One region of the Priestia sp. J2 genome, then DNA from elsewhere that is predicted to be linked to it. Evidence: riboswitches for the same ligand, from Rfam matches in the RefSeq annotation. Region 1 holds a riboswitch; the other holds the start of a gene.
The links. A riboswitch is a leader RNA that binds a small molecule or an ion and turns the genes downstream of it on or off. The one in region 1 is predicted to bind FMN.
Positions count from the first base shown of each region.

Region 1 (8,704 bases):
CGTTTGGAATTGCGGTTACCATCATCGGTTTTATTGCACAGATTGGCTATTTCATTACAAGATGGATTGCATCAGGCCACGCTCCTGTTAGTAATTTATTTGAATTTACGACGTTTTTTGGCATGATGCTTGTTGGCGCATTTATTGTTATTTACTTTATTTATCGTCTTAGCATGCTTGGACTTTTTGCCTTGCCGGTGGCTCTTTTAATCATTGCTTATGCAAGCATGTTTCCAACTGAAATTACGCCGCTGATACCAGCTCTCCAGACGAATTGGCTGCATATTCACGTTACAACCGCAGCTACGGGTGAAGCCGTGCTTTCCATTAGCTTTGTTGCAGGATTGATTTATTTAATCAAAACAATTGATCAATCCAAGCGAAATAAAAAAGCATTTTGGCTGGAATTCATCCTGTATACGCTTATTAGTACGCTTGGGTTTGTAGCGGTGACGCTGGCTTTTAATGCGGCTCACTACGAGTCATCATTTAATTGGGTTAATAAAAGTGGCGAACAAGAGCAAGTCGTATATCATATGGTTCCGCTAGTGGGGCCTCATCAAAGTGAGTGGACAGACGGGAACGACATAAAGCCGCTTGTTGATATGCCGGCTATTATCAATGCTAAAAAATTAAATACGGTTATTTGGTCGTTAGCCGGTGGGTTTGTCTTATATTGGCTGATTCGTCTTATTTTACGGAAGCGAATTGGAGCCGCACTGCAGCCGCTTGTGAAGCAGGTAAACAGCGACTTGCTTGATGAAGTAAGCTACAGAGCAGTGGCGATTGGATTTCCTATTTTTACATTAGGAGCACTTATTTTCGCTATGATTTGGGCTCAGATGGCCTGGACGCGCTTTTGGGGATGGGACCCCAAAGAGGTGTGGGCGCTGATCACCTTTTTATTTTATGCCGCTTTTCTTCATCTTCGGCTGTCTAAAGGATGGCACGGTGAAAAATCAGCTTGGCTGGCAGTTGGCGGATTTGCCATCATCATGTTCAACTTAGTGGCCGTGAACCTAGTTATTGCAGGTTTACATTCATATGCGTAACCTTTAAAAATAGAATAGAGGCTGAAATAAAGATATTTTAGTTGAAGAAGATCCGAACGATGAGTTGAGATTCTTGATGGAGAATCACATTTGTTCGGATTTTTTTATTTGCATGGTGAACGGAGGCTTCATATATGTAGTTGCTTCTAGCTCCTGTATTTTATTTGTCCATCTGTAGATTGGATGGATTTCGATATGTCTCAACCTCTTTTTTGAGGAAAAAAGCTATTTTTCATAAAGGTGTTCACGAATTGTCACATTGTTTGGGTAACATAAGTAGAACTCGCCGGTTTTTTTTTGTACACTAAGACTAGGAGGTTGAAAATACATGCAAAACGAACAAAGATTACTGCTAGTAGACGATGAAGATCGCATTAGACGATTGTTAAAAATGTACTTAGAAAAAGAAGGATACATCATTGAAGAAGCAGCCGACGGGCATGAAGCAATCGAAAAAGCGTTACACATAGATTATGATTTGATTGTATTAGATTTAATGATGCCTGGCATAGACGGTATTGAGGTCTGTAAACAAATTCGCGAGAAAAAAGCAACTCCTATTATCATGCTTACAGCTAAAGGTGAAGAAGTAAACAGAGTCCAAGGGTTTGAAGTAGGTACAGATGATTACATCGTTAAGCCGTTTAGCCCAAGAGAAGTGGTTCTTCGCGTAAAAGCACTGCTTCGACGTTCTTCTCAAGCAACGTTTATTCAGCCAGAAACGAGCGTGAAAAACCTTATTGTCTTTGATCACTTAACGATTGATAATGATGCACATCGCGTTACAGCAGACGGAAAAGAAGTTAACTTAACTCCAAAAGAATATGAATTATTGTGCTACCTTGCAAAAACGCCAGATAAAGTATACGACAGAGAGCAGCTGCTGCGTGAAGTGTGGCATTATGATTTCTTTGGAGATCTTCGTACGGTAGATACGCACGTCAAGCGTTTGCGTGAAAAGTTAAATCGCGTATCGTCACAAGCGGCGAAAATGATCGTAACCGTTTGGGGAGTAGGGTATAAATTTGAGGTTGAAAATAACTGATGTTTTGGAGAAGTGTAGTTGGTAAACTATGGTTTACTATCCTATTGCTCGTTACGCTTGTTTTATTTATTTTGACCATTTTACTGCTTCAGTTTTTTGAAAATTATCATGTTGTAGACGCAGAAAACCGTTTAACTAAAACGGCTGCTAAAATCTCTACCATTGTGCAGGAAACAGAGGATGAAAAGCTAGGACTATCCATTGCTCGTGAACTTGCAGATCAAGCAAGTGTAGTTATTGTTCAAGATAAAGATTTCTATTGGCATTCCACACATCCTGATAAAGAAAATAAGAAAGCTATTTCGGCCATTGTTAAACAAAACGATCAGCTAAATCAAGTGGTTGAAAAAGGTAAAGTAATACGGAAAAAAATGTACATGACCACAAAGAAAGACACGAGTGATGAGCCTTTAATGTTTGTTGTCGGTGTACCTTTAATGAAAGATAATAAACCGACAGGCGGCGTTTATCTGTATCAATCTCTTTCTGAAATTGAAGAGCCCGCTCAATATACGACTAAGTTCATTTTATTGGCTGCAGGTATTGCTATTATTTTAACTACTATCTTTGCTTTTTTCTTATCCACTCGAATTACAGCACCTCTTAGAAAAATGAGGCAGGCGGCATTTGAAGTAACCAAAGGGAACTTTGATACAAAAGTACCTATTTTAACTCACGATGAAATTGGAGAGTTAGCGATTGCTTTTAATCAAATGGGCAGGCAGTTAAAGTTTAATCTCAATGCGCTCAATCAGGAAAAAGAACAGCTTTCAAGTATTTTAAGCAGTATGGCAGACGGTGTTATTACGTTTAGTAGAGACGGATCGATTTTAATTACCAATCCCCCAGCGGAGCATTTTCTTCAGACTTGGTATTACGAGCAGGATGTGAACAACCAGCAGGTGCCTGAGCTTCCAGCAAACGTCGTGCATTTGTTTCAAACGGTAGTAGAGACTGAAACGGAGCGAAGTGCAGAGTTGAAAATTCAAGGGAAAACGTGGGTCATTTTAATGTCACCGCTCTATAATCAAACGAAAATCCGCGGTGCTGTAGCTGTACTGCGAGACATGTCTGAAGAGCGTAAACTTGATAAATCGAGAAAAGATTTTATTGCAAACGTGTCTCATGAATTGCGTACACCTATTTCTATGCTTCAAGGTTATAGTGAAGCTATTATTGACGATATTGCAAGTACGGATGAAGAAAAGAAAGAAATTGCACAGGTGATTTATGATGAATCACTCCGTATGGGCCGGCTTGTAAATGAACTTTTAGATTTAGCGCGAATGGAAGCGGGACATGTGCAGCTTCACTTAGAATCTGTAGCAATGGTTGAATTTACAGAACGTGTTTTGCGCAAGTTTCAAGGGTTAGCTAAAGAAAAACATATTAAACTGTCTCTTAATGGAAAAATAGAAGATGAATTTGAAGCGATGATTGATTCAGACCGTATGGAACAAGTGCTGACAAACTTAATTGATAATGCCATTCGTCATACGGATGACTACGGAGAAGTAAAGCTGCATCTTGATAAAAGTCAATCCGAAATCCATCTTTCTGTTCAAGATACGGGAGCAGGGATTCCAAAAGAAGATCTTCCGTTTGTATTCGAGCGATTTTATAAAGCTGATAAAGCCAGAACGAGAGGAAAGTCAGGAACTGGTCTTGGGCTTGCGATCGCTAAAAATATCGTGGAGGCACACCAAGGGATTATTGCGGTTGAAAGTGAATTAAATGAAGGAACAACTTTCTTTATCAAACTGCCAAAGTAAACACATGCTAAATAACAGTTTGTCTTCGGCTGAAATAATAAGAATAGCAAAGAGATGTGATTCATTGGAGAATCACATCTCTTTATTTTTTCTATAAACAAGTCTAAAAGAGAAGGAATTGGCATATAGTATGTTTTGTGTGCAATGATCTACATAGGAGGTTCTTTCTTCATGATTGACGTGTTAAGAAGAATATTGGTTGTATTAGTGATGGGATTGTGTATAGGTCTTTTATTTTTGGGCGGGCAAATGGTAAAGGCAGAAGAGAAGCAGTGGGAGTGGCCGGTTGAAGGAGTCTTAACTGATATATTTGGTTCTCGTCACGCCAAACACTTTGGAATCGATATAGCAGCACCTGTTGGTACACAGGTGTATGCTGTTGCAAAAGGAGTGGTGAGCCGCTCTTATTATTCAAATACATACGGGCAAGTTGTTTTTATCAAACAAACGAATGGATACGAAACGGTCTATGCTCATCTAGAGAAACGACTTGTTGCAGAAGGGAATTCTGTAGCCGCAGGTCAAAACATTGGATGGGTTGGCAATACAGGACGATCTTCAGGTGCACATTTGCATTTTGAAGTTCATCAAGGAAGTTGGAATCCGGATAAAACCAATGCGGTAAACCCACTCGCCAAATTGGACAAGCAAAAACTATCGGCATACGTAAAAAACGATTTAGCTGCCACGGTTTTTCAGCAGTTACATCAGGCTTCTGATAACTGTATTCTTATCCATCAAGGAGATACATTATCTGAACTTGCGGCCAAATATGAAGTCGATGTGGAGCAGCTAAGAAAGTGGAATCATTTAGAGAACACCGCTTTAAATGCAGGACAAGTGTTAAAAATAAGTCCATAAAAAAAGAGCCGTTAAGGCTCTTTTTTCAATGTCACAACTCAATGCGCTGTATGGTCACGATTTCGCTTGTTTGTTTTAATGAAGTGATGACAGAATCATCTAAAAGTTTATCAAACGTGAGCATCATAATGGCTTCGCCGCCTTTTTGCTTACGTCCCACTTGCATGGTAGCAATGTTAATACGTAAATCTCCAAGTACTTTCCCTACATTTCCAATAACTCCGGGCTGATCACTGTGACGGATATAAAGAAGATGTCCTTCTGGATAAAAGTCAATATCAAACGAATCAATATTAACAATTCGAGGTCCATATCCTGCTATATAAGTGCCCGTAATGGTAAATGTACGCTGTTCGCCTGTTACTGTAACGTCAATTATATTAGAATATCCTTGCGTATCTTCCGATGTTTTTTCACCAAATGTAATTCCTCGTTCTTTGGCAATCATAGAAGCATTGACTTCGTTAACAGGTGAGTCAATACGATGGGTTAAAAAGCCTGATAACAAGCTCCGTGTAATATAAGTGGTTTCTAAATCCGTCACTGTACCTCCGTAGGAGATCGAGATATGCTGAACGGGTTCTCGCATGCATTGAGATAAAATAGCTCCCATTTGTTTAGTAAGGCTCGTAAACGGCTGAATTTTTTCAAAAACTTCTTTAGAAAGCGTTGGTAAATTAATGGATGAACTTACAGGATTACCTTCTAGAAAACGCAGAACGTCATGTGCCACGTCTTCAGCAACGTTAAGCTGGGCTTCTTTTGTAGAAGCTCCTAAATGGGGAGTTGTAATAACTTGATCAAAATGTAACAAAGGGTTATCAATCGGCGGTTCAACTTCAAATACGTCAATAGCTGCACCTTGAACATGGCCAATTTCTAAATAATGAACTAAGGCTTTTTCATCAATGATCCCGCCGCGTGCGCAGTTTAATAAAAATACACCCTTCTTTGTTTTGGCTAATGTTTCATGATTGAGCAATCCCTTGGTTTCTTTCGTAAGCGGAGTGTGTACGGTAATTACATCCGCTGCTGCTAGTAATTCATCCAGGGATAATAGTTCTACGCCTAGCTTTTCAGCTCGGGAAGAGGTTAAAAAAGGATCGTAAACGTGAACGCTCATATTGAAGGCTTTTGCGCGTTTAGCAAGCTCTGAGCCAATTCGTCCAAATCCGATAATGCCCAGGTGTTTGCGATTAAGCTCTGTTCCAACAAATGCTGAGCGGTTCCATTCGCGCGCTTTGACTGAAGCATTTCCTTGGGGGATATGCCGAAACAAGCTAGCCATCATAGCAAATGTATGTTCCGCCGTTGAAATGGTATTTCCGTTCGGCGCGTTAATAACGACAACCCCTCGTTTGGTTGAGGCTTCAATATCAATATTATCGACACCTACTCCAGCGCGAGCAACAATTTTTAAATTCGGCATTTTTGCCAGCAAATCCTCTGTAACCGTCGTAGCACTCCGTACTAAAAGCGCATCGTACGTATGCAAATCATTCTCAACTTCTTCAACTTTTTTTCGCGTAAGATTCACATGAGGAGCTTCAAGTAGTGGAGCAAGACCTTCATTGCTAATTGAATCAGCTACTAATACGTTATACATGACGTGAACATCTCCCTTGGATTTTACTATCATCAAATATTTGATAATTTACCATGTTAAAAAAATTCTGTCAATTATATTTTTTAAACTTTACAATTAGTTATCAAATACACAATTGTAAACGTAAAATTGAAACTATAAATATGTCATAATGCTGTTGGTTATGCACTTATTTCCTTATTTTACATATAAAACAGTAATGAAGTTTATAAAAGACATCAATTTAATAGGAATTAAAAAACTTCTTTATTTACTTTTAATTCGAGATAACATATAATAAATTCATAATTAAATATTGGTCTATCTTCGGGGCAGGGTGAAATTCCCGACCGGCGGTAAAAAAACAAATTGTTTTGAGCCCGCGAGCTTATATGTAATACATACGAGCAGATTTGGTGAAATTCCAAAGCCGACAGTACAGTCTGGATGGGAGAAGGTGGAGGTTCAGCGTTCAAAACCTAATGTGATGAACGTTTATTAAATATGCCTGCCATGTCTCCTCTCAACGAATCATTTGTTGGGAGGTTTTTGCGTGGGGATATGAAGTTGAACCTTTCTTCTTTGAAGAGTGGATCACAAAGAAGGAGAGAGGCAAGATGCAACAAAGTAAGAAAACTCAAAAGCTGGTTATACTAGGAATGTTAAGCAGTATTGCTTACATTTTAATGATGATTAATTTTCCGATTCCTGGATTACCTCCGTTTTTAACAATTGATTTTAGCGAAATTCCTGCACTCGTAGCAGCACTTGTATTTGGACCTATGGCTGCTGTTATAGTAGAAGGAATAAAAAATTTATTGAATTATTTAATTCAAGGAAGTGCTACAGGGGTTCCGGTTGGTCAAGTGGCGAACTTTGTAGCTGGTTTACTGTTCGTTCTTCCTGTATCATATATGTTCCGTCGATTTAAAACAGCCAAAGGCGTAACGATAGGTTTGGTTACGGGTACGGTTGTAATGACGGTACTCATGGCTGTCTTAAATTATTATGTCTTTTTACCGGCGTATACAATCTTCTTACAATCGCCAGAAATGTCTAGTGAACAAGCGCGTCAATATATCGTTGCAGGTATTTTGCCGTTTAACTTAATAAAAGGAGCAGCAACAGGGGTTATTTTTGTCTTATTGTTTTCAAAAATGAAGCAATGGATCACGCGCCGCGTTGCTGTTTAATTCAATCGCTCTCCCGGGGAGAGCGATTTTTATATATAAAAAAACCTGCAGCATGTACTATACTACAGGTTTGTTCAATACTTATTCGAATTTATTAGCATCGCCTTCGAATTTTTCATCCGCTACGCGAATTGAATCCGTAGGGCAGCCTTCCATTGCATCCATCATATCATCTTCTAGATCTTCTGGAATTTCTACTACACCTTGGTTATCATCTAATGTTACGAATGCAATACCTTCATCATCATAATCATAAATGTCTGGTGCTGCTGCTCCGCAAGCGCCGCATGCGATGCAAGTATCTTTATCAACAATTGTATATTTTGGCATAACAAGACCTCCTGTAAAGTGTTCGAAAATTTCTTATTATATAATCTCTTCGCGAATCAAGAGTGAAATTTCTCCTTATTCATTGTAAAATGATTTATAAAACTTTTCAATAGAAAAGTCACTGAGAATGCTTATCAAATCAAGGTTTCTTCACTTATCCAAACGTTTTGATACATAAAGGAAAGAGCTAAAAAGCCTTTATCTCACATGCTATTGGTCACTTTTGGTACAATGAATGAGAAAGGAAGTTGACACCTTTGAATTATATTCAAGTTAGCATTTTATTTTGTATAAAACAGTTAAAAGGTGAGCGAACCGCCTATGGTATTTATCATTTATTAACAGGTAAAAAGTCAGCGCAAACAATTCAAGACGGAAAAATTTTTGGAATCTCTTTTCTTTTTCAGTCATTTCTTTACTTAGATAAACGGTCTTTTGAAACCTGCGTTGCATATTTAAAAGAACAGCAGTATATCGAAGAAACTGAAAATCAAAAGTATGTGATGACAGATAAGGGACGAACACGCCTTGAAGATGAACTGACGGCTCGGCCCTTTCATCCAGCTTTAGACGGATGGAAATTCGCAAGCAGTACTCAATTATTTTTAGCAAGAATCACTTTGTTCATTCAGACCTTATCCAACCTACAGTATTTTCAAAAAGGGTTTTTACCCATTTCCAAAAATCCTGAGGTCATTCAATGGGTCAAAACGTATATTATGTCTCAAAAGCAAACGCGTCAAGAGTTAGCCGCCGAGCTATTCAAAGAGCTCCGAACGTGCTTGAAAGATTGTACGGAACGGGATGCGTCTCTTTTTGTTTTGCAACTGACTGGATACGAAAGAGTAGGCTTTACAAAAAATCAG
Region 1 is NZ_CP086208.1:4,169,450-4,178,153, reverse strand. Features, by position in the region: gene ccsB (c-type cytochrome biogenesis protein CcsB) at 1-1,052, shown strand, start outside; gene LJY09_RS21585 (response regulator transcription factor) at 1,381-2,097, shown strand; gene LJY09_RS21580 (ATP-binding protein) at 2,097-3,869, shown strand; gene LJY09_RS21575 (peptidoglycan DD-metalloendopeptidase family protein) at 4,041-4,730, shown strand; gene serA (phosphoglycerate dehydrogenase) at 4,762-6,336, opposite strand; FMN riboswitch at 6,635-6,778, shown strand; gene LJY09_RS21565 (ECF transporter S component) at 6,933-7,508, shown strand; gene LJY09_RS21560 (ferredoxin) at 7,590-7,838, opposite strand; gene LJY09_RS21555 (YpbB family protein) at 8,096-8,704, shown strand, end outside.

Region 2 (8,704 bases), 2.2 Mb from region 1:
GCTGCTTGTACTAAAGTTGTTGCTGGACGTGCGTGAATTCCTGAGTCTGCTGTTACTGTAAATGTTTTTTGTGCCATGTTAAATCAATCTCCTTTTTACTTTGAAATGTTAATAATATTTGCTTCTTGTTGAGAAACTTGGCCCTGCTTTAAGATATCAATTTTTTCATCAGCTTGTAAATTCGTGAAAATGATCGGCGTAATCGTCGATGGCGCATTTTCTTTTACAAAGTCTAAATCAATTTTCAATAGAGGCTGTCCTTTTTTCACTTCATCGCCTTGGGCAACTAAAGCTTCAAAACCTTCGCCTTTTAAATTAACTGTATCAATACCAACGTGAATTAAAATTTCACGTCCAGTCGTTGATTCAATACCTAAAGCATGTTTCGTCGGGAATAAGTTTACTATTTTTCCGTCCACTGGTGCAACTACTGTGCCTGTTTTCGGAATAATCGCAAAACCGTCACCCATTAATTTTTGTGAAAATACCTGATCTGGTACTTCCGATAAAGGTACCAATTCTCCCTCAATCGGTGAAACAATATCATTACCATTATCGCTTCCTACTTCAGATGTTGCAACAGGTTTTTCAATTGTTTTTGTCTCTTCTTTTGTGACAACCGGCGTTTTGCCATTCATAATGTCTTGAATTTGACCTTTTAACGTGTCAGATTTCGGACCGAAAATAGCTTGAATATTGTTACCAACTTCAAGAACACCAGCTGCTCCAAGTTTTTTCAAACGGTTTTTATCAACGTTACCCACATCATCTACTGAAACACGTAGACGCGTAATACAAGCATCTAAATGTGTAATGTTTTCTTTACCGCCAAGTGCAGCCAAAATATTTGTCGGAAGCTCTGCTGCTTCTACTTTTACATCTTCTTCTCCTTCTTCTTTATCTTCACGACCCGGTGTTTTTAAGTTAAATTTACGGATTGCAAAGCGGAAACCGAAGTAGTAGATAACTGCTAGAACTAAACCTACTGGAATAACTAGCCACCATGCTGTGCGGTTTTGCATAACTCCAAATAGAACGTAATCGATAACCCCACCTGAGAATGTCATACCGATTTTAACATTTAATAATTGCATAACCATAAACGACAAACCAGCAAATACTGCGTGAATTGCAAATAATACTGGTGCTACGAATAAGAATGAGAACTCAAGCGGCTCTGTAATACCCGTTAAGAAAGATGTTAAAGCAGCTGAACCCATGATACCAGCTACATATTTTTTGTTTTCAGGACGCGCTTCGTGATAAATCGCAAGAGCGGCTGCTGGCAATCCGAACATCATGAACGGGAATTTACCAACTTGGAATGTTCCTGCTGTTAAAGGCACGCCATCTGCTAATTGAGCAAAGAAAATCTTTTGGTCACCGTGAATATGTTGACCTGCTTTATTGACATAATCACCAAACTCAAACCAGAACGGAGAGTAGAAGATGTGATGAAGTCCAAATGGAATTAATGAACGTTCAATTAATCCAAATACAAACGCTGATAAAGTTGGGTTTGCATCAATCATGTTAGTAGAGAAAGCATTTAATCCGCTTTGAATTGGCGGCCAAATGAAAATCATAATAACACCTAAAAGAATTGAAAATACCCCAGTAATAATTGGTACAAATCGTTTTCCTGCAAAGAAACCTAAGTAAGATGGTAATTCAATATTGAAATAACGATTATACATGGATGAAGCTAAGATACCTACTATGATACCCCCGAATACACCCGTAGCTAACGTAGGAATTCCTAAGATGCTAGTGTAAGCTGGATTGGCACCCATTTTGTCAGGATCTAGTTGTCCTGTAGCAACTAAGATTGTGCTCATCGTTTTGTTCATAATTAAGTAACCTACGATTGCAGCAATACCTGCTACACCGTCACCACCGGCTAAACCAACGGCAACACCAACGGCAAACAATAGCGATAAGTTGTCAAATACGATTTGACCCGCCTGCGACAAAACATTTGAAACTAATTGAACCCAGTCTGCACCAAGTGCTGGTACTGCATCCAACAATGTAGGGTTTTGAAGCGCTGTCCCTACTCCAAGTAAAATCCCTGCTGCCGGTAAAATCGCAACCGGTAGCATAAGCGCTTTTCCGACTTTTTGTAATACTCCAAAAAGTTTTTTAAACATGGCGCTTACCTCCTTTTATATATTTAGTGTGCAACAAGCTATTTATTTGATACGTGAATCATTAACGCGCTTTCATAAAACGCTTTCTTTAACTAGAAAACTCATTACATTTCCCGGTGTTATGAGGCGAAGTCTTCAATGATTGCGCTTTCTTATAACAAAAAAAAGCATGAGGAAAAAGAAACGACAAATGGATACACTCATCCAATTACACATCGCTTCATTTCTCACTCATGCCTGATCGTATCAGTAACACGTATTGAAATGATTTTATAAATCCGTTTTTGTTATAAGTCGCTGCAAATGCATCGTTAAGTAAACTGCTTCTGCTTCATACACAGGTAAATGTAACGCTTGCTGCATTACTTTTATCACTTTCCAAGACACATTGTAACACAGAGGATATTCTTCTTTCAATAGCAAAGCAATTTTTTTTGGCTCTTCTATTTTTTCTCCTGTTTTTACTCGATCAATGGCAAAATGCAAATGACGAATCAATCTCATATAGTGTACAGATTCTTTGTCTACCTGCAGATGAAGCGATTCTTCAATCACATTAATAATCGTTTGAATAAGCTGCGAGTCTTGATTCACTTCTAACAGGTTTTTTTCAGTCAGCGCACTATGGATATGAAGCGCGATAAAACCAATCTCTCCTACCGGAAGCTGCACGCCTATTTTACGACTAATGATCTCTACCACTTCAGATGCGATCGTATATTCCTCTGGATATAAGGCTTTTGTTTCAAGTAAAAATGGATTTTTAAGACCCATCCCCTGCTGAAAACGTTTTATCGCAAAGGCGATATGATCTGTCAATGAAATGTGTATATGCTCATTCAAAGGGATATTAACGCGTTTTTGAATATGCGTTACAATATCATTCATCATTTCAATTACATCTTCATCCACCTGAGCTAAAAGCTGCTTGTACTGTTCTTGCTCTTCTTCACTCTTTAGCAAAAACATTTTTTCCACAGCTTTTGCATCGATTTCATCGCCTTTTTTCTTGTTGAACCCTATTCCTTTCCCAATTAGCACAACTTCATCATAGGTAAGGTGTTTAGCAATTAATACATTATTATTAAGTACCTTTTCTACAAAAAAGGACTCTTTCACGAATCCTTCACTCCCCTGTTTCGGCTTTCTATTATTTGCTTTCCTATCTTACAAATAATACGCATAACCGTCAATTCATTTTTCTTTGTTTCAAATATTATTGAACTAAACTATTTGAGTTACGTATTATCTTAGTAGTTCTTCGCTGGAAACGCAACGTCTTTTTTACTCGTCCCATAACAATTTTTCATAATAAAATGTTGAAGCATAACGCTCAGAATGAATATACCTGCTTGTAAAAGCGTAAAAAGAACAAGTGAAGTGGTAATAGATACCAGTAAAATCCCATAGTGAATTAGTAAAATATCTACTATACGCAGCCCTGCTATAATCATTCCAGCTCCCACAAAAAATTCTTTAGCTACACTCCAAACGAGGAGAATCGTAACAATACAAACGTAAATTATCGTTGCATTTACGGAATCATGAGTAGCCGACGCAAACCATCCTGTATAAAACCAATTGTTATGAAAATATGCTAACAGCAGAAACATAATAGTAGAAGTAATGGCGAGCATTCCCAGAAAAAATGTAGCGTAATGTACAAATGTCATATACCGTTCTGTTAGCCATACATACCAAATCTTTGAAATACTAAAGCCTATAGTCATTAAAACGCCTGTATAAATTGTTTTCCACCAGTGATGTGTATAAATATCCCAGTGTAAAAATAATTCTTCAATCCCCATAAACATAGCCGAAATGATTAAAATATAGCGAAATTTTAATTGATAAGCAGCTACCACCATAGCCATGATTGGAAAAGCAAACGTTTGAGAAGTTAAGGACCCAAACAAATTATCAAAATATTCATTGGTCATAAAATCAGGATCGTACTCGTAACTTTCAAACAACACAAATACAACATACTCTAGTACATAAGCCATTCCAATGATAAAAAAAAGCAAAACGACTAGCTTTTTATCTTTTTTACGTATGAATACTGTAAGCAAAACGGCTGTGCTGATAATAATCAATGCAAAAAAAGCAGTATAATGAGGCATAGACGTCTCCCTTTTACGACCTAATTATTACTTAGAGTAAGACGTTTTAGCCAAATTATACATAGCTAGCTTCTATTCAAAAGAGATTGAGACATACTACATCAATCCAATCTAAAGGCGAACAAATCGGATACATGAGATAGTATGGATGGCTTGCTGCACTGCAGGTGATTTCCCTGCAAGGCTTCGCTTTCCCTACAGGAGCCTTCGCCCTGCTCTCCACTCAACAGTTAGAAGCCTACATACAGGAAACCTACGTTGTAATGTAACCCTAACCATGAAAAAATCCGAACGATTCATCGTTCGGATCTTCTTTCAACTACCATACTTTTGTTTCAGCCTCTTTTAACTCTTTAACTTACAAAAATTGGAACGTCCTCTATTATCCTTCAATCATTTTTGAAAGGTTAGCCATTTCGATAGCTGATGCTGCAGCTTCCCATCCTTTGTTTCCTGCTTTTGTTCCTGCACGTTCAATTGCTTGCTCAATTGTTTCAGTTGTTAATACACCAAAGATAATTGGTACGCCTGTTTGTAAGCTTTGAGATGCAACGCCTTTTGCTACTTCATTACATACAAAATCAAAGTGTGGAGTAGCTCCTCGAATAACCGTTCCTAGTGTAATAACCGCGTCATATTTTTTAGATTCAGCTAATTTTTTAGCGATTAATGGAATTTCATAAGCGCCCGGTACCCAAGCCACATCTACATCTTCATCAGCTACGCCGTGACGTTTAAGCGCATCTTCTGCTCCACTAAGTAAACGCCCTGTAATAAATTCATTAAAACGCCCTACCACGATTCCGATTTTTAATCCTGTGCCAACTAAATTTCCTTCATATAAATGATTCATCTCTTGTTCCTCCTGCTAGTAGTAATATAGTTATTTACATTTCTTTTCATGAATTAGCTTCATTTGTTATAACGAAAAAAAGTGTAAACTTATAAATGTAATAAATGACCTAGTTTTTTAGCTTTGGTATCTAAGTATTTTTTATTGGCATCCACTGCCGGCATTTGAAGAGGCACTCTCTCTACCACTTCAAGGTCGTAGCCTTTTAGCCCAGTAATTTTGCGAGGATTGTTCGTTAAAAGCTTCATTTGTTTGACTCCAAGGTCCTTTAAGATTTGAGCACCGATTCCATACTCTCGTAAATCCGCAGCAAACCCGAGTTTTTCATTCGCTTCTACGGTATCGTATCCTTCTTCCTGCAGCTTATATGCTCTTAGCTTATTTAATAAGCCAATACCTCTGCCCTCTTGACGCATATACAGCAGAATGCCGCGTCCTTCTTCTTCAATTTGCGTAAGAGCTGCGTGAAGCTGAGGACCGCAGTCACAGCGCTCAGAGCCAAACACATCTCCAGTCAAGCACTCGGAGTGAACCCGCACGAGAACGGGGCTATTATGATCGATATCACCCTTGATAAGAGCCACATGTTCTTTATTATCAAGTTTATTTGTATATCCTACAGCCTTAAAATCACCAAATGCCGTAGGTAAGCTTACTTCTACTTCACGGCTAATCAGCTGGTCATGTTTGCGGCGGTAGGCAATCAAATCTTTTATTGTAATCATTTTTAAATCAAATTGCTCTGAAATCTTTGTTAAATCCGGTACGCGTGCCATTGTTCCATCTTCATTCATGATTTCACAAATAACACCCGCAGGCTTTCCTCCTGCTAACACGGCTAAATCAACAGCGGCCTCTGTATGACCCGCACGCTGCAGAACGCCCCCGTCTTTTGCAATCAACGGAAAAATGTGTCCTGGTCGTTGAAAATCACTTGCTACCGTTGCTTCATTTACAAGAGCCATAACGGTAGCAGAACGTTCGTACGCACTGATACCTGTTGTACTTGAAATATGATCAATACTTACTGTAAATGCTGTTCCATGTACATCCGTATTGTTCACTACCATCGGGTGAAGATTCAATTTATGCGCAATTTCTTCATTAACAGGTGTACAAATTAATCCTCTTCCATGAGTAGCCATAAAGTTAATAACCTCAGGCGTCGTTTTTTCGGCTAATGCAATAAAATCTCCTTCATTTTCTCGATCTTCATCGTCGCATACAATAACCACTTTTCCCTTTTTTAACTCTTCAATGGCTTCTTCTACTTTATGAAACATCTCTTTCACCTCACTGTTAATTTGTAAAACCATGCTGCTGCAATAAATCCTTCATATTACCTGACCGATTCGAGGCGCCAGGAGTTGACTTGTTAGCCATCATCTGATGCATATATTTAGCTAACATATCACATTCAATATTCACCTTGTCTCCTCGCTGTTTGTCTCCCACGACTGTGTGAAGTACCGTATGAGGAATAAGAGAAATAGTAAATGATTGGTTGCTGACATCAAAAATAGTAAGACTTGTTCCGTCTACAGAAACAGATCCTTTTAACATCATAAATTCACGAAGTTCAGGATCCACTTGAATTTCATAATAAAAGGCATTTCCTTTACGTGTTTTGCTTACAATGGTTCCAATTCCATCAACGTGTCCGCTGACGAAATGCCCTCCAAAGCGGCCATTTGCAGCCATCGCCCGTTCTAAGTTAACACGTGATCCAACGGTTAGAAGCTGCAGGGTACTTGCTTTAATCGTCTCCGGCATGACGTCGACCGTAAATTCATTTTGAGAGTAAGCCGTTACGGTTAAACAAACGCCGTTAACTGAAATGCTGTCCCCTAAGTTCACATCTTCTAACACGGTCTTCGCATCAATCGTAAGAACAATTGCTTCTGTAGCCTTTTGAATCCGTTTTATTTTTCCAATTTCTTCAATAATACCTGTGAACATTTTCTTCACCTGCTTTGGCGCTATTCCAACTTCTTATGCCTTTTTGAAATAGCAGCTGCTTTTTTTTAATATTTATCTTTCCCCCAACCACTGAAAATAAAAAAGCCCCTTGAACAAATGTCCAAGGGGTCGGCTGAGCTGAATCAGTTTTATCTATGCAAAATTCCGCTAATTGTATACGAAATAAACAGTTATAATTTGTGTACAAAAACAAGGGTAGCTTTAAAAAAGGCAAACCTGTCCCTTATTAATACAACACAAAAAAACAACTGTGCTTCCTGATCCTTCTCCCATCCAGACTTTTACTGTCGGCTCTAGATTTTAACTAGATCCACCGCTAACATACATCGTATGAAAACGGGTCACGGGCTTAAAAGCATATGCTTTATCACCGCCGGTTGGGACTTACACCCGACCCCGAAGGATAATATATTCGACTGCTAGAGTCTTATTTGTTTTACATTATAGCAAAGTAAAATCGACTTGTCACATCATTTAACTTCGTTTTTTCACATCTGCTCTTCAAAATCCAGCTTTTAGCTTATTTTTTCTTTTTTAATACATAGCATCCATACAAAAGCTAGTCCAATATAGCCAAATATCGGATACAAAAACTCAAGAAGCTGAGCATATCCAAATTGCCCGATAATAAAGCATGCCAAGATAATAAACGCAAAAGCTTGTTTGTCATTCAGGGGAAGAAATGATTGAAGCTGTTTAGCGATTCCAAATACATTTCCAATCAATGTAGTAAAAATCTCACCTAACACAACTACCGTAAATAAAACATTCACCCACGCTGAGATATTTTTAACAACGGCACTCATAGGAATATCAAGTTGAAATGAATAAGGCAAATTGGAAAGGGCAAGATGAGTAGAAACAAGCATAAACGTAAGTACACATCCTCCTATTACGGCCCCTTTTTTGATCACGCTCTTATCTTTCACGGAGCTTCCTAATGGAACTAAAACGGCCTGAGCCAAAGCTAGATTTAGGGAAATATATAAAAAGGGACTAACCGCCCACTTCCACTGTGTGACGAGCGTTAAGTCTGGCTTCGTTTGAATCAGTGAGAAATAGCTGACATTTGGCACAAAGATGATAAAAGCAAATGAAAGCATCATCGGCACAACAAGAGAATTAACCATTAAAATACCGTTAATTCCTCTTGCGATAAATATATAAGTTAAAACAATTGTACAAATCATCCCAACAGGAGGCCACAGCCCGAACTGTTCTTTTCCTATTGCCCCCGTACTCGCTAGCATGACTGAAGTTACTCCAAATAAAATGACGATCATTACACCGTTTACCGCTTTTCCAAGTACATCACCAAATAAATATGTATTAAGCTGCTGATAAGAAGAAGCCCCAATTGCGTGCGAAAGCAGCATCATTTTCGAACCTAGCCAAATAAAAAACAAGCCGCTGACCAAAATTCCAACCATTCCAAGTTCCCCGTACTGTGTAAAAAATTGAACAATTTCCTTGCCTGTTGCAAAACCGGCTCCTACAACGGTGCCTACATACGTAGCAGCAACCTGCAGCGTGAGTTTCCACCTTTTCATGCCCATCACCCTTCTACCCTTCATAGTTCACTATATGTAGAAACGGTT
Region 2 is NZ_CP086208.1:1,252,468-1,261,171, reverse strand. Features, by position in the region: gene LJY09_RS06405 (phosphocarrier protein HPr) at 1-77, opposite strand, end outside; gene ptsG (glucose-specific PTS transporter subunit IIBC) at 96-2,150, opposite strand; gene glcT (glucose PTS transporter transcription antiterminator GlcT) at 2,421-3,269, opposite strand; gene LJY09_RS06390 (hypothetical protein) at 3,401-4,273, opposite strand; gene ribE (6,7-dimethyl-8-ribityllumazine synthase) at 4,656-5,126, opposite strand; gene LJY09_RS06380 (bifunctional 3,4-dihydroxy-2-butanone-4-phosphate synthase/GTP cyclohydrolase II) at 5,216-6,409, opposite strand; gene ribE (riboflavin synthase) at 6,426-7,085, opposite strand; FMN riboswitch at 7,364-7,514, opposite strand; gene LJY09_RS06370 (YkvI family membrane protein) at 7,622-8,656, opposite strand.
Region 2: another riboswitch for FMN. It lies ahead of ribE (riboflavin synthase); the one in region 1 lies ahead of LJY09_RS21565 (ECF transporter S component).